Regions from separate parts of the Aquitalea aquatilis genome, predicted to be linked through region 2. Evidence: predicted binding sites of a transcription regulator. Region 2 holds the regulator's gene; each other region holds the start of a gene.
The links. Region 2 encodes sigma-54, which starts transcription at its own class of promoters, with help from an activator protein. Its sites were predicted from a motif close to CTGGCACGCTTCATGCTT; they were not measured.
Positions count from the first base shown of each region.

Region 1 (4,208 bases), 610 kb from region 2:
TTGAGAATGATGTCCTTGAAGTCTTGCTCCCCGGCCAGCACCGGCGACAGCAGGATGCGGTTGTAGTTGGGGTGCGGCTCGGCACCGAATACGGTGATGTCGTACATCTCCGGTGCCAGGCCCAGCAACTCTTCCACGGTGCGGATGCCGGCCATGCCGTTACCCACCACCACCAGCTTTTGCCGGGTCTTGCCCTGCAGTTCTGCCATATCCATCGTGCTCTCCTTCGCTTCTTATACGCGGGCCGCGGCGACGGTCCAGCCACTGCGCCAGCGTTGTTTCACGCCGGCCAGGCTGAGCCAGGCCAGGCCACACAAGCAGGCAAACAGCCACAAGCCAGCCGCATAGCCACCAGTGGCCTGCTTGATCGCCCCCAGGCTGGCGGCCAGTGCAAAGCCCCCCACCCCGCCGGCCATGCCCACCAGGCCGGTCAGCACGCCGATTTCCTTGCCAAAGCGTTGCGGCACCAGCTGGAACACCGCGCCGTTGCCGGCCCCCAGGCACAGCATGGCCAGGATGAACAACACCAGCGCCGCAGACGGGCCACCCACATTGAAACCGGCCGCGCCAATCAGCAGTGCACAGCACAGGTAAACCGCCAGCAGCGAGCGGGTACCGCCCAGACGGTCGGCCAGCATGCCACCCAGCGGCCGCATCACCGAACCGGCAAACACGCAGGCCGCGGTATACAGGCCAGCCGTTTTGGCATCAAAAGCGAATTGGTCGTGGAAATAGCCCGGCAGCGCGCTGGCAAAACCGGAGAAGCCGCCAAAGGTCATGGCGTAGAAGAACATGAACCACCAGGCGTCCTTTTCCTTCAGCACGGCCAGATAGTCGGCCAGCTTCTTGGCCGGCGGCGCATTCGGTGCGTCCTTGGCACAGACAGCAAAAATGGCCAACGCAGCCAGCAGCGGAATGCAGGCCAGGCCGAACACGTTCTGCCAGCCGTAAACCACCGCCAGCGCGGGGGCAAACAAGGCTGCCAGCACGGTGCCGGAATTACCCGCCCCGGCAATGCCCATGGCCGTGCCCTGGTGCTGCGGCGGATACCAGCGCGAGGCCAGCGGCAGCGATACCGCAAACGAGGCCCCGGCCACACCGAGGAACAGGCCCAGCAGCAGCGCACCGCCCAGGCTGGCAATGCCGATCTGCCAGGCCGCCAGCAAGGCGGCAATCACGATCAGCTGGCCGATGATGCCGGCAGCGCGTGCGCCGATGCGGTCCACCAGCACGCCCATCAGCAAGCGCAGGATGGCCCCGGCCAGAATCGGCGTGGCCACCATCAGGCCGCGCTGCTGGGTGGACAGATGCAGGGCAGTGGCAATGGGCACCTGCAGGGGCCCCAGCAGATACCACACCATGAAACTGAGGTCGAAATACAAAAAGGCTGAAAACAGGGTCGGCTTGTGTCCGGCTTGCCAGAAAGTGCGGTCCATGTAGTGCTCCTGTCGGGGAAGCGTGCTTCCCGCCAAATGGCCAAAACAAAAACGGCGTCCTCCCTGATGGTGAAATCAGGAGAGGACGCCGTTGTCCGGGTCGGCAGTGGCCGCCGTTGGCCGCTGTCGCGATGTCTGGTGCAGGCGGCACGCCATTGCGCCGCTGCGAGCTAATCAATGCAAAGAGCGTGCCAGCAGCAAAATGCCGGTATATAGCTGTTTCACGTCGCCTGCGGCCTTATGCTGCACTGCATTAGTGCGTGAAATGCTGCAGCGCACCGACACTGGGCGCAGCATCCGCCAGCGCTGGCCAGTGGCAGCCATCCATCAGCACACTGTGGCGCTCGCCGGCTGCAGGCAGCGGCAGACCGCAAGCCCGCGCCGCCTGCTGGTACAGCGCGGTCTGGTTGACGGCGGCCACCACGCCCTGCTCGGCCTCGCCCTGCCACATGCCCCAGCGCCGGTATTGCCGCAGGAACCACAGCCCGTCCGACAGATAGGGATAGTTGACCCGGCCCTCATCACAAAAGCGCAGCTGGCCTGCAGTGGCGGTTTCCCAATGCTGCAGGATCAGCTCGGCCGGCATGGCCAGACAATCATCCTCCGCCAGCCAGGCGGCCGTCTGCGCATGGTTTTCCGGCTGGTCCAGCCAGTGGCTGGCCAGCAACAACGCCTGCACCAGTCGCCCGGCCAGCTCGGGCTGTTGCTGCACCAGCTCACGGCGGCAGGCCAATACTTTCTCCGGATGATCCGGCCAGATGGCGGCGCTGTCGGCCACCAGGCTGGCCACACCCTGCTGCTGTGCCAGGGCGTGCCAGGGCTGGCCGGCGCAAAAGCCGTCCAGCAGGCCGCCCTGCGTCGCGTCACTCATCTGGGCCGGGGGAATCACCACGCAGCGGGCCTCACGCAACGGATGCACGCCTTGCGCCGCCAGCCAGTAATACAGCCACATGGCGTGGGTGCCGGTAGGAAAGGTGTGCGCCAGCGTCAGCGGGCGGCCCAGCTGCTGGCTGATCTCGGTCAGGCTGACACCCTCGCGGTATTGCTGCGCCAGCGCCGGGGCCAGACTGATGCCCTGCCCGTTCTGGTTCAGCGTCATCAGGATGGCCATCTCGCATTGCGGACTGCCCATGCCCAGTTGCATGCCGTAGACCAAGCCATACAAGGCATGGGCGGCATCCAGTTGTCCATTCATCAGCTTGTCGCGCACGGCAGACCAGGACGGCTGGCGCTGCAGGCAGAACTGCAGGCCCAGCTCCCGGTCCAGCCCCAGCTTGCGGGCCACCACCAGTGCCGCACAGTCGGTGAGTGCAACAAAGCCCAGATTCAGCGTGTGTAGGGATGCAGGAGCAGTCATCAAAGGCTTTCAGCCCAGCAGCTTGCTGGAATTGATCAGTTGTCGGGACAGCTCCACCAGACGCAGGCCGCTTTGCATGGCCTGGCTGCGCAGCAGCGCATAGGCTTGCGCTTCGGTGAGCTGGCGGCGCTCCATCAGGATGCCCTTGGCGCGCTCGATCAGCTTGCGGTCGGCCAGCTGTTCTTCCACCTCGGCCAGGCGCTTTTTCAGCCGAGCGTCTTCTTCAAATTTCACCCGCGCCATATCGATGATGGGAGCCAGCCGGCTGGCTGCCACCTGGTCCACCACATAGGCGGTGACCCCGGCGCTGACTGCGGCCTGAATGGTAGACAGCCCGCCCTGCTCGGCAAACATCACCACCGGGCGTGGCGCGGCATGGCCCATCAGCGCCAGTTGTTCCAAGGTGTCACGCGAGGGGGATTCGGTATCGATGATGATGATGTCGGGGGCCTGGCTGTCCACCAGCTGCAGCAGCTCGGCCGCACCCTGGGCCTGGACGATCACCAGATAGCCGGCCGCCGTCAGCGCGGCATGCAGCTGCGCCATCGGGCGGTCGGTATCGTTGACCAGCAACAGTCGTAATGGAGAGGAAGCAGTCATGGCAGCGTCAGGAAGTCGTTGATACCGACTCGCAATAATCGTGCCTGTAACCATGTTTTAAGACAAACAAGACCGGCCAATGCCAGACCGCGTAATACGAGGCCAGCCAGCCAAGCCTCCCGCCGGTTGGGCAAGTGCAAGCGGGGTAAGCGCGAGCATCAGTACAAATGCGCAGAGACTGCGCATGGACAAGCACCGTGTATTGGGATCGATCCGCAGGCAGTCATGTACTGCAGCTACTGCGGGTACCGGCCGCCGCCTGACTCCAGACGCAAAACAGGGCGGTCAAGCCGCCCTGTCTGCCATACACGCCTGGTGGTTTACCACCACCAGAACATGAAGCCCCAGGCCGCATCCACCAGCGCCATGCCTGCCAGCAGGCAAGCCAGTGCCGGCAGCATGCGCCAGCCGGCCTGCCATTGCCGTACGATGCCCGCCGCCAGCCACAACGACCAGACATTGGCCAGCAGCAGCAGGCCCAGGCGCAGGTCATTGGCCCAACCGGTGGCAATGCCCTCGGCCTTGAGCAGGGTCACCGTCAGCGCCGACAAGCCCAGAAACACGCCGATACCGGCCAAGGGAATCAGGCTTTGTGCCAGATGATGCAGGCGCTGGCTGCGCCACGTGCCGGCCAGACGCACCGCACAGGACAAGGCCAGCAGCAGGCCGCTGCCGATCACCAGCGCGGTACCCAGCATGTAGGCGATGATGGCCATGCCATCCAGCCAGGAAAACACGTCGTTGTGATCCGGGTAATGCGTGAGCAGCCACCACGGCGCATCGGTATCCAGCGGCCACATGATGTCGTGGTCCAC
Region 1 covers NZ_CP039731.1:2,614,144-2,618,351, reverse strand. Annotated here, with positions in the region: partial or broken gene nirB (nitrite reductase large subunit NirB) at 1-209, opposite strand, end outside; gene FAZ30_RS12235 (nitrate/nitrite transporter) at 234-1,436, opposite strand; gene FAZ30_RS12230 (CmpA/NrtA family ABC transporter substrate-binding protein) at 1,690-2,793, opposite strand; gene FAZ30_RS12225 (ANTAR domain-containing response regulator) at 2,803-3,393, opposite strand; gene FAZ30_RS12220 (4Fe-4S binding protein) at 3,714-4,208, opposite strand, start outside.
Region 1: the regulator sigma-54 is predicted to act here: its motif matches at 1,614-1,631, upstream of FAZ30_RS12235 (nitrate/nitrite transporter).

Region 2 (4,208 bases):
CAGACCTGCAAAGCTACAAGAACGGTGTGCTCGCCTACCACGCCATTGGCGAAAGCGGGCGCTATAACAGCAAGACCAGACAGGCGCTGTTTGACAAGAAAGTCACGCTGATCCAGCCGGCCAGTGCAGACCAGCCGGAAACCCGCGTGGTCAGCAGCAATATGCGTATCGATACCGTGCGCCACATCGCGCAGGCCGCCACGCTGACCCACTTCTATCACGGCAAGTCGAGCGGCAGTGCCGTCGGCTTCATCTATGAACAGCAGACCGGCCAATTGCAGCTGCTGTCCAATGCAAAGGTCACCTATGAAAAATAAATGCCGCACTTACGCCCGCCTGGCCTTGCTGGCGCTTTCCCTGTGCGCGGGCCACAGTGCACACGCCGAAAAGGCCGACCGCGACAAACCCATTGAAATCAGTGCAGATCGCGGCAATCTCGACCAGCTCAAGGGCGTTACCGTCTGGCAGGGCAATGTCATCATCGTGCAAGGCACGTTGAAACTGAACGCCGACCGCGCCACCGTCACCCAGGACAAGCAGGGCAACCAGACCATGCAGGCCACCGGGCGTCAGGTACTGTTCCGCCAGAAAATGGATGGAAAAAACGAATGGATTGAAGGCCAGGCCAACCAACTGGACTACAACACGGTCAGCCATGTCGCCGTCCTCACCGGCAATGCCCGCGTCAAGCGCGGCAACGATCTGGTCATCGGCAACGTCATCACCTACAACACCGAAACCGAGCTGTATGAAGTCAGCAGCGGCGCCAGCAGCAATGGCGGCCGCGTCACCGCCATCATCCAGCCCAAGCCCAGGGACACCACCGCCCCTGCCGCCAAGAAACCCGACGGAAACGCACCATGAGCGGCCCCAGCATTCTGAAAGTCGAGCGGCTGAAAAAGCGCTTCAAGAAACGTACCGTCGTCAAGGATGTCGCCCTGCAGATCCAGAGCGGCGAAGTGGTCGGCCTGCTCGGCCCCAACGGCGCGGGCAAAACCACCAGTTTTTACATGATTGTCGGCCTGATCGGCGCCGATGAAGGTGAAATCACCCTGGATGGCAGCAGCATCACCCACCTGCCCATCCACCAGCGCGCCCGCCTTGGCCTTGGTTACCTGCCGCAGGAAGCCTCGATTTTCCGCAAGATGACGGTGGAGGAAAACATCACCGCCGTACTGGAAATCGCCGGCTACAAAGGTGACAAGCTGGAAAAGGAACTCAGCCTGCTGCTGGACGACCTCAATATCGCCCACCTGCGCGAAAGCAATGCCCTGTCGCTGTCCGGCGGCGAAAGACGCCGGGTGGAAATCGCCCGCGTACTGGCCACCCGCCCGCGCTTCATCCTGCTGGACGAGCCTTTTGCCGGCGTCGACCCGATTGCCGTGATCGACATCCAGAAAATCATCACCTTCCTGCAACAACGTGGCATCGGCGTACTGATTACCGACCACAACGTACGGGAAACCCTGCGCATCTGTGACCGCGCCTACATCATCAGCGACGGCTCGGTACTGGCCTCCGGCGAACCGGAAGAACTGGTCAACAACGAGAAAGTGCGCCAGGTCTACCTTGGCGAACACTTCCACCTGTAAGCCATGAAACAGTCACTACAGCTCAGGGTTTCACAGCAACTCACGCTTACCCCGCAACTGCAGCAGTCGATCAAGCTGCTGCAGCTGTCCACCCTCGACCTGCAAACCGAAGTCGAGCGCTTCCTGCTGGACAACCCCATGCTGGAACGCGGCGACGACACCCCGACACAAGAAGGCAGCACCAGTACCAGCGACACGCCGGCGGCCGGAGAAGAGAGCACGCCCGCCTCCGACAGCAATGACAGCGACAGCAACCCGCGTGACGACAGCAGCGGCGAACTCACCGACTGGGGCAGCGGCAGCCGCCGCAACGACGGCGACGACGAGTTCGACCCCATGCTCAACGTCCCCTGCCCGGTCAGCCTGCGCGAACATCTGCTGGCCCAGCTGGGCGAACTGACGCTCCCCACCCGCGATCAGGCCATCGTGCAATTGCTGATCGAAGAACTGGACGACAACGGCTTTCTCAGCGTCGATCTGGAAGAACTGGCCAGTCATTTGCCGCTGGAACTGGAGCTGGAAGCCGACGAACTGATGGTCGGCCTGCGCCTGTTGCAGCAGTTCGATCCGGCCGGCATCGCCGCGCGCTCGCTGGCCGAATCGCTCTGCCTGCAGCTGGACCGTCTGCCACCGCAGGAAAACGGCCATGCCCTGGCGCGCAAGATCGTGGCAGAACACCTCGGTTTGCTGGGCAATCGCGACTATACCCGGCTCAAACGCCTACTCGGCGTCGACGACGCCGCCATCCGCCAGGCCCAGCAACTGATCGCCCGGCTGACCCCCCATCCGGCAGCCGGTTTCGGTGGCGAGGACGTGCACTACGTCATCCCCGATGTCACCGTGCGCAAACGCCGCGGCCGCTGGGTGGCCGAACTCAACAACGGTGCCGTACCCCGGCTGCGGGTCAACCAGCTGTATGCCCAGATGCTGTCGGAAAACCGTGCCGGTGCAGGCGAGCTTTCCGGCCGCCTGCAGGAAGCAAAATGGCTGGTCAAGAACATCCAGCAGCGATTTGACACTATCCTGAAAGTGTCGGAAGCTATAGTGGAAAGGCAGCAAGCGTTCTTTGAACACGGAGAAGTGGCCATGCGTCCGCTCATCCTGCGCGATATCGCAGACGAGCTGGGACTGCATGAATCAACCGTTTCCCGGGTGACTACCCAGAAATACCTGCTCTGCCCGCGCGGCTTGTTCGAGCTGAAATATTTCTTCGGCAGTTCCCTGGAAACCGACAGTGGCGGCGAATGCTCGGCCACTGCCATCAAGGCCCATATCCGCCGCATGATAGACGGCGAAAATACGGCCAAGCCACTTTCTGACAGCGCCATTGCCGACGAATTGGGTAAACAGGGCATGCAGGTTGCAAGACGTACCGTTGCGAAGTATCGTGAAGCTATGCAGATTCCACCGGTCAACCTGCGCAAGGCATTGTAGGACGCCTTGAAGAATATCCGCTTGCCCGGCCGACCCGACCGGGCAGTCAACACAAGAAGGAGTTAGGGTATGAACCTCAAAGTAACCGGTCTCCACCTCGAAGTAACCCCGGCCCTCCGCGAATTTCTGGAAAGCAAGCTGGAACGTATCACCCGCCATGTCGATCACGTTATCGACGTTACCGTCACACTGTCGGTAGACAAGCTGGTGCAAAAGGCAGAAGTCAACGTTCACCTCTCCGGCAAGGACATCCACGTAGAAGCCACCGACTCCGATATGTACGCTGCCATCGACTCGCTGATGGACAAGCTGGATCGACAGGTACTCAAGCACAAGGAAAAACAGAGCGAACACCGCGTGACTCCGCAGGTTCAACCGGAAGCCACCCTGTAATCACCTGACCGACGATGCGGGAACCCAGCGGGTTCCCGTTTTTATTTGCACGGAGCCTTTTTCATTTTGATGAAGGCAACGTAGAATTGGCCAGTTTTTGTAGCCGCGTGCACACATTCCTATGAGCCTGATCGGCAAAATCCTGACACAGGATCACATCCTCCCGGACCTGGATGTCGCCAGCAAGAAGCGCGTCTTCGAGCAGGTGGGCCTCCTTATCGAAAACACCCACGGCATTGCGCGCAGTGAAATTTTCGACTGCCTGTTTGCCCGGGAAAAGCTCGGCTCCACCGGACTGGGCCAGGGAGTCGCCATTCCGCATGGCCGTGCCCGTGGTCTGAAGGAAGCCGCCGGCATCTTCATTCGGCTGAAGAACCCCATCCCCTTCGATGCGCCGGATGGCAAGCCGGTGCAAAGCCTGTTTGTACTGCTGGTACCGGAACAAGCCACCGACCTGCACCTGCAGGTACTGTCGGAACTGGCCCAGCTCTTCTCCAGCAAACAGCTGCGCGAACAATTGCTGACTGCCACCAACCGCGCCGAGCTCTACCAGTTGCTCACTGCATGGAATACCAATAATGCCTAGCATCACCGTGCGCCGGCTGTATCAGGACAATCAGCAAAAGCTCAATCTGACCTGGGTGGCCGGCACCGGTGGTGCCGACAGCCCCATCGGCAATGACGAGCAGCGCCCTACGCTGGCACTGGTGGGTCACCTCAACTTCATCCACCCCAACCGTGTACAGGTGTTGGGTCTGGCCGAAGTCGACTACCTGAACCGGCTGGAAC
Region 2 covers NZ_CP039731.1:2,005,011-2,009,218, reverse strand. Annotated here, with positions in the region: gene lptC (LPS export ABC transporter periplasmic protein LptC) at 1-317, shown strand, start outside; gene lptA (lipopolysaccharide transport periplasmic protein LptA) at 307-864, shown strand; gene lptB (LPS export ABC transporter ATP-binding protein) at 861-1,592, shown strand; gene FAZ30_RS09405 (RNA polymerase factor sigma-54) at 1,596-3,026, shown strand; gene hpf (ribosome hibernation-promoting factor, HPF/YfiA family) at 3,096-3,419, shown strand; gene ptsN (PTS IIA-like nitrogen regulatory protein PtsN) at 3,541-4,005, shown strand; gene hprK (HPr(Ser) kinase/phosphatase) at 3,998-4,208, shown strand, end outside.

Region 3 (4,208 bases), 1.9 Mb from region 2:
TATTGGTCGGATTCAACGGCGTTACCGTCGGCGGCGTCAGTCGCGAATCCACATTCACGCCCATGGTGACCTTGGTGGTGACTGCCGGCGAAATCAGATTGGTTTGCAGTTTCAGATCGGTGACCGGGCCCTGGGTCACCACGCCATTATTGGCCATCCAGCCTTGCAGGCGGTCGTTGCCATTGACGATGTAACCATCCTTGTCCACCTGGAATTGTCCGTTGCGGGTATACGCCAGCGAACCGGTGGTCGAGGTCGGATTCTGCCGCATGATAAAGAAGCCATTGTTATTGATGGCCAGGTCCAGGCTGCGGCCGGTCGGGGTGATGTTGCCAGCACTGAAGGACTGGGTGACTGCATTCACCTGCGAGCCGATACCGGCGCTGGTATTGGCCACACCATAAAAGCTGGTGGAGAACAGATCGGCAAACTCGGCGCGCGAACTCTTGAAGCCGACGGTGCTGGCATTGGATACGTTGTTGCCAATGGTATCCAGCTGCGAGGACGCCGAATTCAGACCGCTCAAACCTTGTTGAAAACCCATGTGATTACTCCCCGAAACCTGTTTGCGCTAATGACTTGGTTAAGACAGCTGTGCAACGTTTGCCAGACCGACGCTGGTCCCGTCTTTCATGATCAGTTGCGGCGAGCCGCTGGCCCAGCTGACGGCGGTTACCGCCTGGTTGGCATACGGTGTGGCCGTCACCGCAGCGCTGCTGGCACTGGTCGCCTTGGCACTGAAAGTGTATTTGCCGCTGGGCAACTGCTTACCGTTGGCATCGGTGCCATCCCAGTTGAAAGAGTTAAGGCCGCTGCTAGGGCTCTTGACCGTCAGGGTATCCACCACATTGCCATTGGCGTCGGCGATACTGACGGTGTAATCGGTGGCCGCACCACTCAGATTCACGGCACCCTGCACATTGGAACCGCTGGTCAGGCTCAGCGCATTACCCGGCACCAACGCCTGCTTGCCAATCATGGTGGCAGCCATCAGCGATTGATTGGCAGCCTGCGACTGCACCAGGCTCTGCATGGCGGTGTTCAGCGTCTGCATCCCGGATACCTGACTGATCTGCGCCATCTGGCTGGTGATCTGGCTGTTATCCATCGGGTTCATCGGGTCCTGCGCCTGCAACTGCGTCACCAAGAGCTTGAGAAAGCGATCCTGAATACCCTGTGCACTGGTATCGGTATTGGAATTACCGGTGCCACTGGTGCTGCCAGTAGTGCCATTCAGCGCGGCATACGGATTGGTCGAGGAATTAACCGAGCTGGTCATGGCTGCTGCCTTTCATCACTGTCCAAGCTGCAGAGTCTTCTGCAGCAGGGTTTTGGCGGTATTCATCATTTCCACATTGGTCTGATACGAGCGCGAGGCGGAAATCATGTCGGACATTTCCTCGACCGGATTGACATTGGGCATGTTGACATAACCCTTTTCGTCCGCCAGAGGGTTGCTGGGGTCGTACTTCAGCCGCGGCGGGGTCTGGTCTTCCACAATGGAAGTCACCCTCACACCGGCCACTTGCGGCTGACTGGCGGTAACCGGCAAGGCGGTAAACACCACGTGGCGGCCCTTGTAAGGCTGGCCGGTCGAGCTGGTGGCACTTTCCGCATTGGCGATATTGCTGGCCACCACGTTAAGACGCATGGACTGGGCAGTCAGCGCCGAACCGGAAATGGCAAAAATATTGGCGAGCGACATGGTTACTGGCCTCCACCGGTAATGGCGGTATTCAGACTGGACATACGCTTGCTGAGGAAGGTGAGCGTGGTCTGGTATTGCAAGGCGTTATCGGCAAAGGCCGCACGCTCCACATCCATATCCACCGTGTTGCCGTCCAGGCTTTGCTGTACCGCATTGCGATACTGCACCGCCGGCTTGCCGGCACTGCCAGCCCCCGTACCAGCCAGATGGCGCGTATCGGTCACATTCATCGCCAGCTTGCCCTGTCCATCCTGCGCAGACTGCAAGGCCTGCTTGAAATCGAAATCGACTGCCTTGTAATTGGGGGTATCGGCATTGGCAACATTGCTGGCAATGACTTCCTGGCGATAGGCGCGCAGGTTGAGCGCTCGCTGCTGAAAATCAAATTCCTTGCCAATCTTGTCCAACATGACCTTGCCTCCTTGAATGCGTCCCCATCCTTAGCAGGAACTGTGCCAGCACAAACAATCCATACAGACCATTGATTTTATTGAAACTACAGGCAATACACACCACCACCCGCACAGCGCACACCGGCAGGAGCGGCAAGTTTTGCCGCCATCACCGCCCCGCTGCCGCTGCCACCAAAACAAAACCGCCGACGGCCCATGGCGTCGGCGGTTTTGATCCAGCCTTAACAGCACACCCCGCAAACAGCTTCTTAGTCTGCGCGCAGCTCGAAATCGTGGCTGATGTCAGCCGTCTTGCCCAGCATGATGGAGGCCGAGCAGTATTTCTCCGCCGACAGCTTGATGGCCCGCTCCACTACCTCGGACTTGAGATCACGTCCGGTGACCACAAAGTGGAAATGAATCTTGGTGAAGACCTTGGGTTCGGTCTCGGCGCGCTCGGCTTCCATTTCCACCCAGCAATCAGTCACTTGCTGACGCGACTTTTTCAGAATGGAAATCACGTCATAGCTGGTACAGCCGGCAGTGCCCAAGAGCAGCAGCTCCATCGGACGCGGCCCCAGATTGCGGCCGCCGCCTTCCGGCGCACCATCCATCACCACCGCATGGCCGCTGCCGCTCTCGCCCATGAAACACACGCCATCCACCCATTTGAGTCTTGCTTTCACTGCCCCATCCTTCCGCTTTTGTTCAGCGCAAATCCGCTTAATCGCCACAGACTATCATTCCCGATTTGGGCAGACAAAGATTCACCGGTAAAATGGAAAGATTGACCTGTTATAAAGCCATCATGCTGGTACTTGGAATCGAATCATCGTGCGACGAAACCGGCGTTGCACTGTACGACCTTAAGGCGGGCCTCATTGCCCACCAACTGCATACGCAAATGGCCATGCACGCCGAATACGGTGGCGTGGTGCCCGAACTGGCCAGCCGCGACCACATCCGCCGGGTTATCCCGCTCACCGAAGCCTGCCTAGCTGAAGTCGGCAAGACCCTGGCCGATGTGGATGCCATTGCCTACACCCAAGGCCCCGGCCTGGGTGGAGCCCTGCTGGTTGGTGCCAGCGTGGCCAATGCGCTAGCCTTTGGCCTGAACATTCCGGTGATTGGCGTCCATCATCTGGAAGGCCATCTGCTATCGCCGCTGCTGGCGGAGCCGCGACCGGACTTTCCCTTCATCGCCCTCTTGGTATCCGGCGGCCACACCCAGCTGATGGCCGTACGCGGCATCGGCCAGTACGAGGTGCTGGGCGAAACGCTGGACGACGCAGCCGGCGAAGCCTTCGACAAGACGGCAAAACTGCTGGGCCTGCCCTACCCAGGCGGCCCGCTGTTGTCGCGCCTGGCCGAAGAAGGCGACCCGGCGCGCTTCAACCTGCCACGCCCCATGCTGCACAGCGACAACCTGGACATGAGCTTCTCCGGCCTCAAGACTGCCGTGCTGACACTGAGCAAACAGGTGGAAGCCGAGCATGGCCAGATCGACGAACAGACGTGCAAAGACATCTGCCGCGCCTTTCAGGAGGCCATTGTCGACGTGCTGGTCAGCAAATCGCTGAAAGCCCTGAAGCAGACCGGCATGAAAAAGCTGGTGGTGGCTGGCGGCGTAGGTGCCAACAAACAGCTGCGCGCCGCACTGGATCAGGCCGCGGCAAGGCGCAAGCTGGAGGTGTTCTACCCGCCACTGGCCCTGTGCACCGACAACGGTGCCATGATTGCCTTTGCTGGCGCCATGCGGCTGAAATACGCCACCGCACCCGGCAGCTACTCGATCAAACCGCGCTGGGACCTGTCCGGCCTGCCCGCTGCCTAAATCACCCCGCCGGCGCAGCCTGCTGCGTCGGCCTGACAACCCCATCATGATCCAACTGAAAAACCTCAGCCTGCGTCGCGGCCTGAAAGAATTACTGGTCAACGCCAGCCTGACCCTGAACCCCGGCTACAAAACCGGCCTGGTCGGTGCCAATGGTGTGGGCAAATCCAGCCTGTTTGCCCTGCTCAAGGGCGAGCTGCACGCCGATGGCGGCGATGCCGACATCCCCAAGCAATGGGTCATGGCCCATGTGGCGCAGGAAACGCCGGCACTG
Region 3 covers NZ_CP039731.1:3,954,864-3,959,071, forward strand. Annotated here, with positions in the region: gene flgE (flagellar hook protein FlgE) at 1-544, opposite strand, end outside; gene FAZ30_RS18405 (flagellar hook assembly protein FlgD) at 584-1,279, opposite strand; gene flgC (flagellar basal body rod protein FlgC) at 1,295-1,705, opposite strand; gene flgB (flagellar basal body rod protein FlgB) at 1,708-2,118, opposite strand; gene FAZ30_RS18420 (OsmC family protein) at 2,370-2,786, opposite strand; gene tsaD (tRNA (adenosine(37)-N6)-threonylcarbamoyltransferase complex transferase subunit TsaD) at 2,909-3,934, shown strand; gene FAZ30_RS18430 (ATP-binding cassette domain-containing protein) at 3,981-4,208, shown strand, end outside.
Region 3: the regulator sigma-54 is predicted to act here: its motif matches at 2,150-2,167, upstream of flgB (flagellar basal body rod protein FlgB).

Region 4 (4,208 bases), 190 kb from region 2:
CAAGGACCCGTCCAAGGTCGACCGCTCGGCAGCCTATGCTGGCCGTTACGTGGCCAAGAACATCGTAGCCGCCGGCCTGGCGCGTCAATGCCAGATTCAGGTTTCTTACGCGATCGGTGTGGCTGAGCCGACCTCGATTGCTGTGGATACCTTCGGCACCAACAAGATCCCGAACGAAAAGATCGTGGAGCTGGTGAAGAAGCATTTCGACCTGCGTCCGAAAGGCATCATCCAGATGCTGGACCTGCTGCGTCCGATCTACGGCAAAACCGCCGCTTACGGCCACTTTGGCCGCGAAGAGCCGGAATTCACCTGGGAACGCACCGACAAGGTAGAGGCCCTGCGCGCAGACGCTGGCCTGTAAGCTGGCAGAAGCTTAAAGCAAGGCAAAAGCACCGGATGTGAATCCGGTGCTTTTTTTATGCACTGAAACCGAACATGGCTCTTGCGGCAGGCAAAAAAAGAGGGCGCCGAAGCGCCCCTAAGTCCCTTACCACAACAAGTAAATCGGTATTGGTCTGCTGTTATTCCACACGTTCGCCATGCAGAACCACGTCCAGGCCTTCACGTTCTTCGTCTTCAGCCACACGCAGACCCACGACCAGATCAATCAATTTCAGCAGGATGAAGGTGATGATGGCGCAGTACACCACGGTCACACCCACACCCAGTGCTTGTGTCGCCAGGCTGCCTTCCGATCCGCCAATGCTCTTAACCGCGAATACACCGGTCAGCAGCGCACCCACAATACCGCCCACACCATGCACACCGAAGGCATCCAGCGAGTCGTCATAGCCCAGCATGTGTTTCAGGCCAGTGGCACCCCAGAAGCAGATTGCCCCGGCAGCAGCACCGATAACCAGCGCGCCTTTCACATCCACGAAGCCAGCCGCAGGGGTAATGGCAACCAGACCAGCCACTGCACCAGATGCCAGACCCAGTACCGACGGTTTACGCTTGGTCACCCATTCAACCAGCATCCAGGCCAGGGCCGCAGTGCCAGTAGCAACTTGGGTGGTCATCATCGCCATGCCGGCACGACCATCGGCAGCAACGGCGGAGCCGGCGTTAAAGCCAAACCAGCCAAACCACAGCATGGAAGCACCAATCAGGGTCAGAATCAGGTTGTGCGGCGGCATGGCTTCCTTGCCAAAACCCACACGTTTGCCCATGACCAGTGCACAGATCAGGCCTGCGATACCGGCATTGATATGCACCACGGTGCCACCAGCGAAATCCAGCACACCCTTGTCAGCCATCCAGCCGCCCGGAGCCCAGACCCAGTGCGCAACCGGTACGTAAACCAGCAGCGACCACAGCGCGGTGAAGATCAGTAGTGCAGAAAACTTCATCCGCTCGGCAAAGGCGCCGGTGATCAGGGCCGGAGTGATGATGGCGAAGGTCATCTGGAACATCATGAACACCGACTCCGGGATGGTTCCAGCCGACGGGTGCACTGCAATCTTCTTGGTGTCCGCCAGGTAATCCATGCCACTCAGCAGGAAACGGCTCAGGTCGCCCAGGTAGGGGCTGCCTACGGTAAAGGCCAGGCTGTAACCGATAACGGCCCACAGTACGGTCACCAGTGCGGTGATGGCAAAGCTCTGCATCAGCGTGGCCAGCACGTTTTTCTTGCGGACCATGCCGCCGTAGAACAGTGCCAGACCCGGAATGGTCATGAACAGCACCAGTGCGGTGGAAGTCAGCATCCAGGCGGTATCGCCCGAATTGATGACCTTGAAATCGGCCATGGCCGGGCCGGCCGGTGCATCAGCCAGAACCGGGAGTGCCAGCGCCAGCAGGCCGGTACCCAATGCAGCAAATTTTTTCTTCATTTCATTTCCCCTGTAGAGCGTGGCTTAAACCGCGTCGATACCGGTTTCCCCGGTCCGGATCCGCACGATTTGTTCAAGGTCGAAGACAAAAATCTTGCCATCACCGATTTTGCCGGTACGAGCCGATTTCTCGATGGCCTCAACCACTTGGTCGAGCAGGTTGTCATCGATGGCGATTTCCAGTTTTACCTTCGGCAGAAAGTCCACTACGTATTCGGCACCGCGGTAGAGCTCGGTGTGACCCTTCTGACGACCAAAGCCTTTTACTTCCGTGACGGTAATGCCTTGTACGCCAATGGCGGATAGCGCTTCACGTACTTCATCAAGCTTGAACGGCTTGATCACGGCGGTGACCAGTTTCATGTTCACTCCTTTGTAATGGACCCAGATGTGTATTTGCCTAGCTGATGGAGGTCATTGCATAAACCGTGCCAGCTTGCTATCTGACTGTTAGCTAAGAAATTTCTTTGCAACAACTGGCATTTGCCAGCTGAAACTAGGCATCGGCACCACTGAGGAGCATTTATCATAAATAGACTGCACCGCTTTGGTGCGCCAGGGCAAAACTGCAGTGCGGAAGGGATTTTGCTAAACTCAACACAGATCATCGAACCCACCGTCCTAAGGAGAGCTGAAATGTTGAGTCAGAAATTGTTTGAGGAAATCAGCGCCAAGATCAGCGATACCATCGCTGCCAGTCCGGCCAAGGATATCGAAAAGAATATCAAGGCCATGATGGCATCGACTTTTTCCCGTATGGATCTGGTGACCCGGGAAGAGTTTGATGTCCAGCAAGAAGTATTGGTCCGTACCCGCGAAAAGCTGACTGCTCTGGAAGCGCGGCTTGCCCGGCTGGAAAACCAGCTTTTCCCAGAAGAAGCCCAAGCTAAGTCTGAAGCTCAGGCCGAGCTGGGACACTCCTGATCGACGATGGCGCTTGCCGTTGTCGCAAGCCGCGCACTGGCGGGGCTGCAGGCTCCGGAAGTTGCGGTTGAAGTACACCTGGCCAATGGACTGCCGCAATTCACCATCGTTGGGCTGCCCGATACCGAGGTAAAGGAAAGCCGTGACCGTGTGCGAGCTGCCATCATCAATTCCGGTTTTGAGTTTCCCGCCCGCCGCATTACTGTCAATCTGGCACCGGCAGATCTGCCCAAGGATTCCGGCCGTTTTGATCTGCCGATTGCCATTGGCATTCTGGCTGCGGCTGGCCAACTGCAGTGTCCACAGCTGTCTGACTATGAGTTTGCTGGAGAGTTAGCACTCAGCGGGCAGTTAAGAGACATTCGGGGTGCATTGGCCATGGCCTGCCAGACCAGCCAGGCTGGCCGAATGTTTTTTTTGCCGCGTAACAGTGCTCTTGAAGCTGCACTGGTGTTGTCGGGAAGTGTCTATGCAGCCGACAGCCTGTTGCAGGTCTGTGCCCATCTCAATGGAGTGCAGTTGTGTGAACCCGTCTTGGTCAACCAGAACAGCATCAGTCCCGTTTATCCTGATCTGGCTGATGTAAAGGGCCAGCTAGCCGCACGGCACGCACTGGAAGTCGCAGCTGCAGGCGGACATAGCTTGTTGCTGGTCGGGCCTCCCGGTACGGGCAAGTCCATGCTGGCCTCGCGTCTGCCTGGCATTCTGCCCGCTATGGATGACCAGCAAGCATTGGAAACCGCCGCAATACAGTCGCTAGGTTCGCACGGTTTTCATACTGCACAGTGGCGGCAACGACCGTATCGTGCCCCGCACCATACCGCCTCGGCAGTCGCCCTTGTCGGGGGTGGATCTGATCCTCGTCCGGGTGAAATCAGCCTGGCACATCATGGTGTGTTGTTTCTGGACGAGTTGCCCGAGTTCGAGCGCAAAGTGTTGGAGGTGTTGCGTGAACCTTTGGAGTCGCAGGTAATCCATATTTCCCGTGCAGCACGGCAAGCGACCTTCCCAGCAGATTTTCAGCTGATTGCCGCCATGAATCCTTGTCCTTGCGGCTATCTGGGGCAGCCTTCCGGTCGTTGCCAGTGTACCCCGGAGCAGATTGCCCGCTATGTCGGTAAATTGTCGGGCCCCTTGTTGGACCGCATCGACATGCATGTACAGGTGGCCAACCTCAGCGCACAGGAGCTGACCAGTGATCAGCCTGCCGAGGCTAGCAGCAGCATTCGCCAGCGGGTACAGCATGCAAGAGACCGTCAGCTGCAAAGACAGGGGTGCTGTAATGCCCGTCTGGCCGGGACAGAGCTTGAGCGCCATCTGCATGCCAGTGCCGATGTCCTCGGCTTGTTGGCACAGGCCTTGGATCGCCTTGGCTTGTCCGCTAGAAGCTATCATCGGATACTGCGCATTGCGCGCACTGTGGCGGACATGGATGGCAGTGTGCGGCTC
Region 4 covers NZ_CP039731.1:1,818,176-1,822,383, forward strand. Annotated here, with positions in the region: gene metK (methionine adenosyltransferase) at 1-364, shown strand, start outside; gene FAZ30_RS08470 (ammonium transporter) at 525-1,835, opposite strand; gene glnK (P-II family nitrogen regulator) at 1,860-2,198, opposite strand; gene FAZ30_RS08480 (accessory factor UbiK family protein) at 2,472-2,759, shown strand; gene FAZ30_RS08485 (YifB family Mg chelatase-like AAA ATPase) at 2,766-4,208, shown strand, end outside.
Region 4: the regulator sigma-54 is predicted to act here: its motif matches at 2,253-2,270, upstream of glnK (P-II family nitrogen regulator).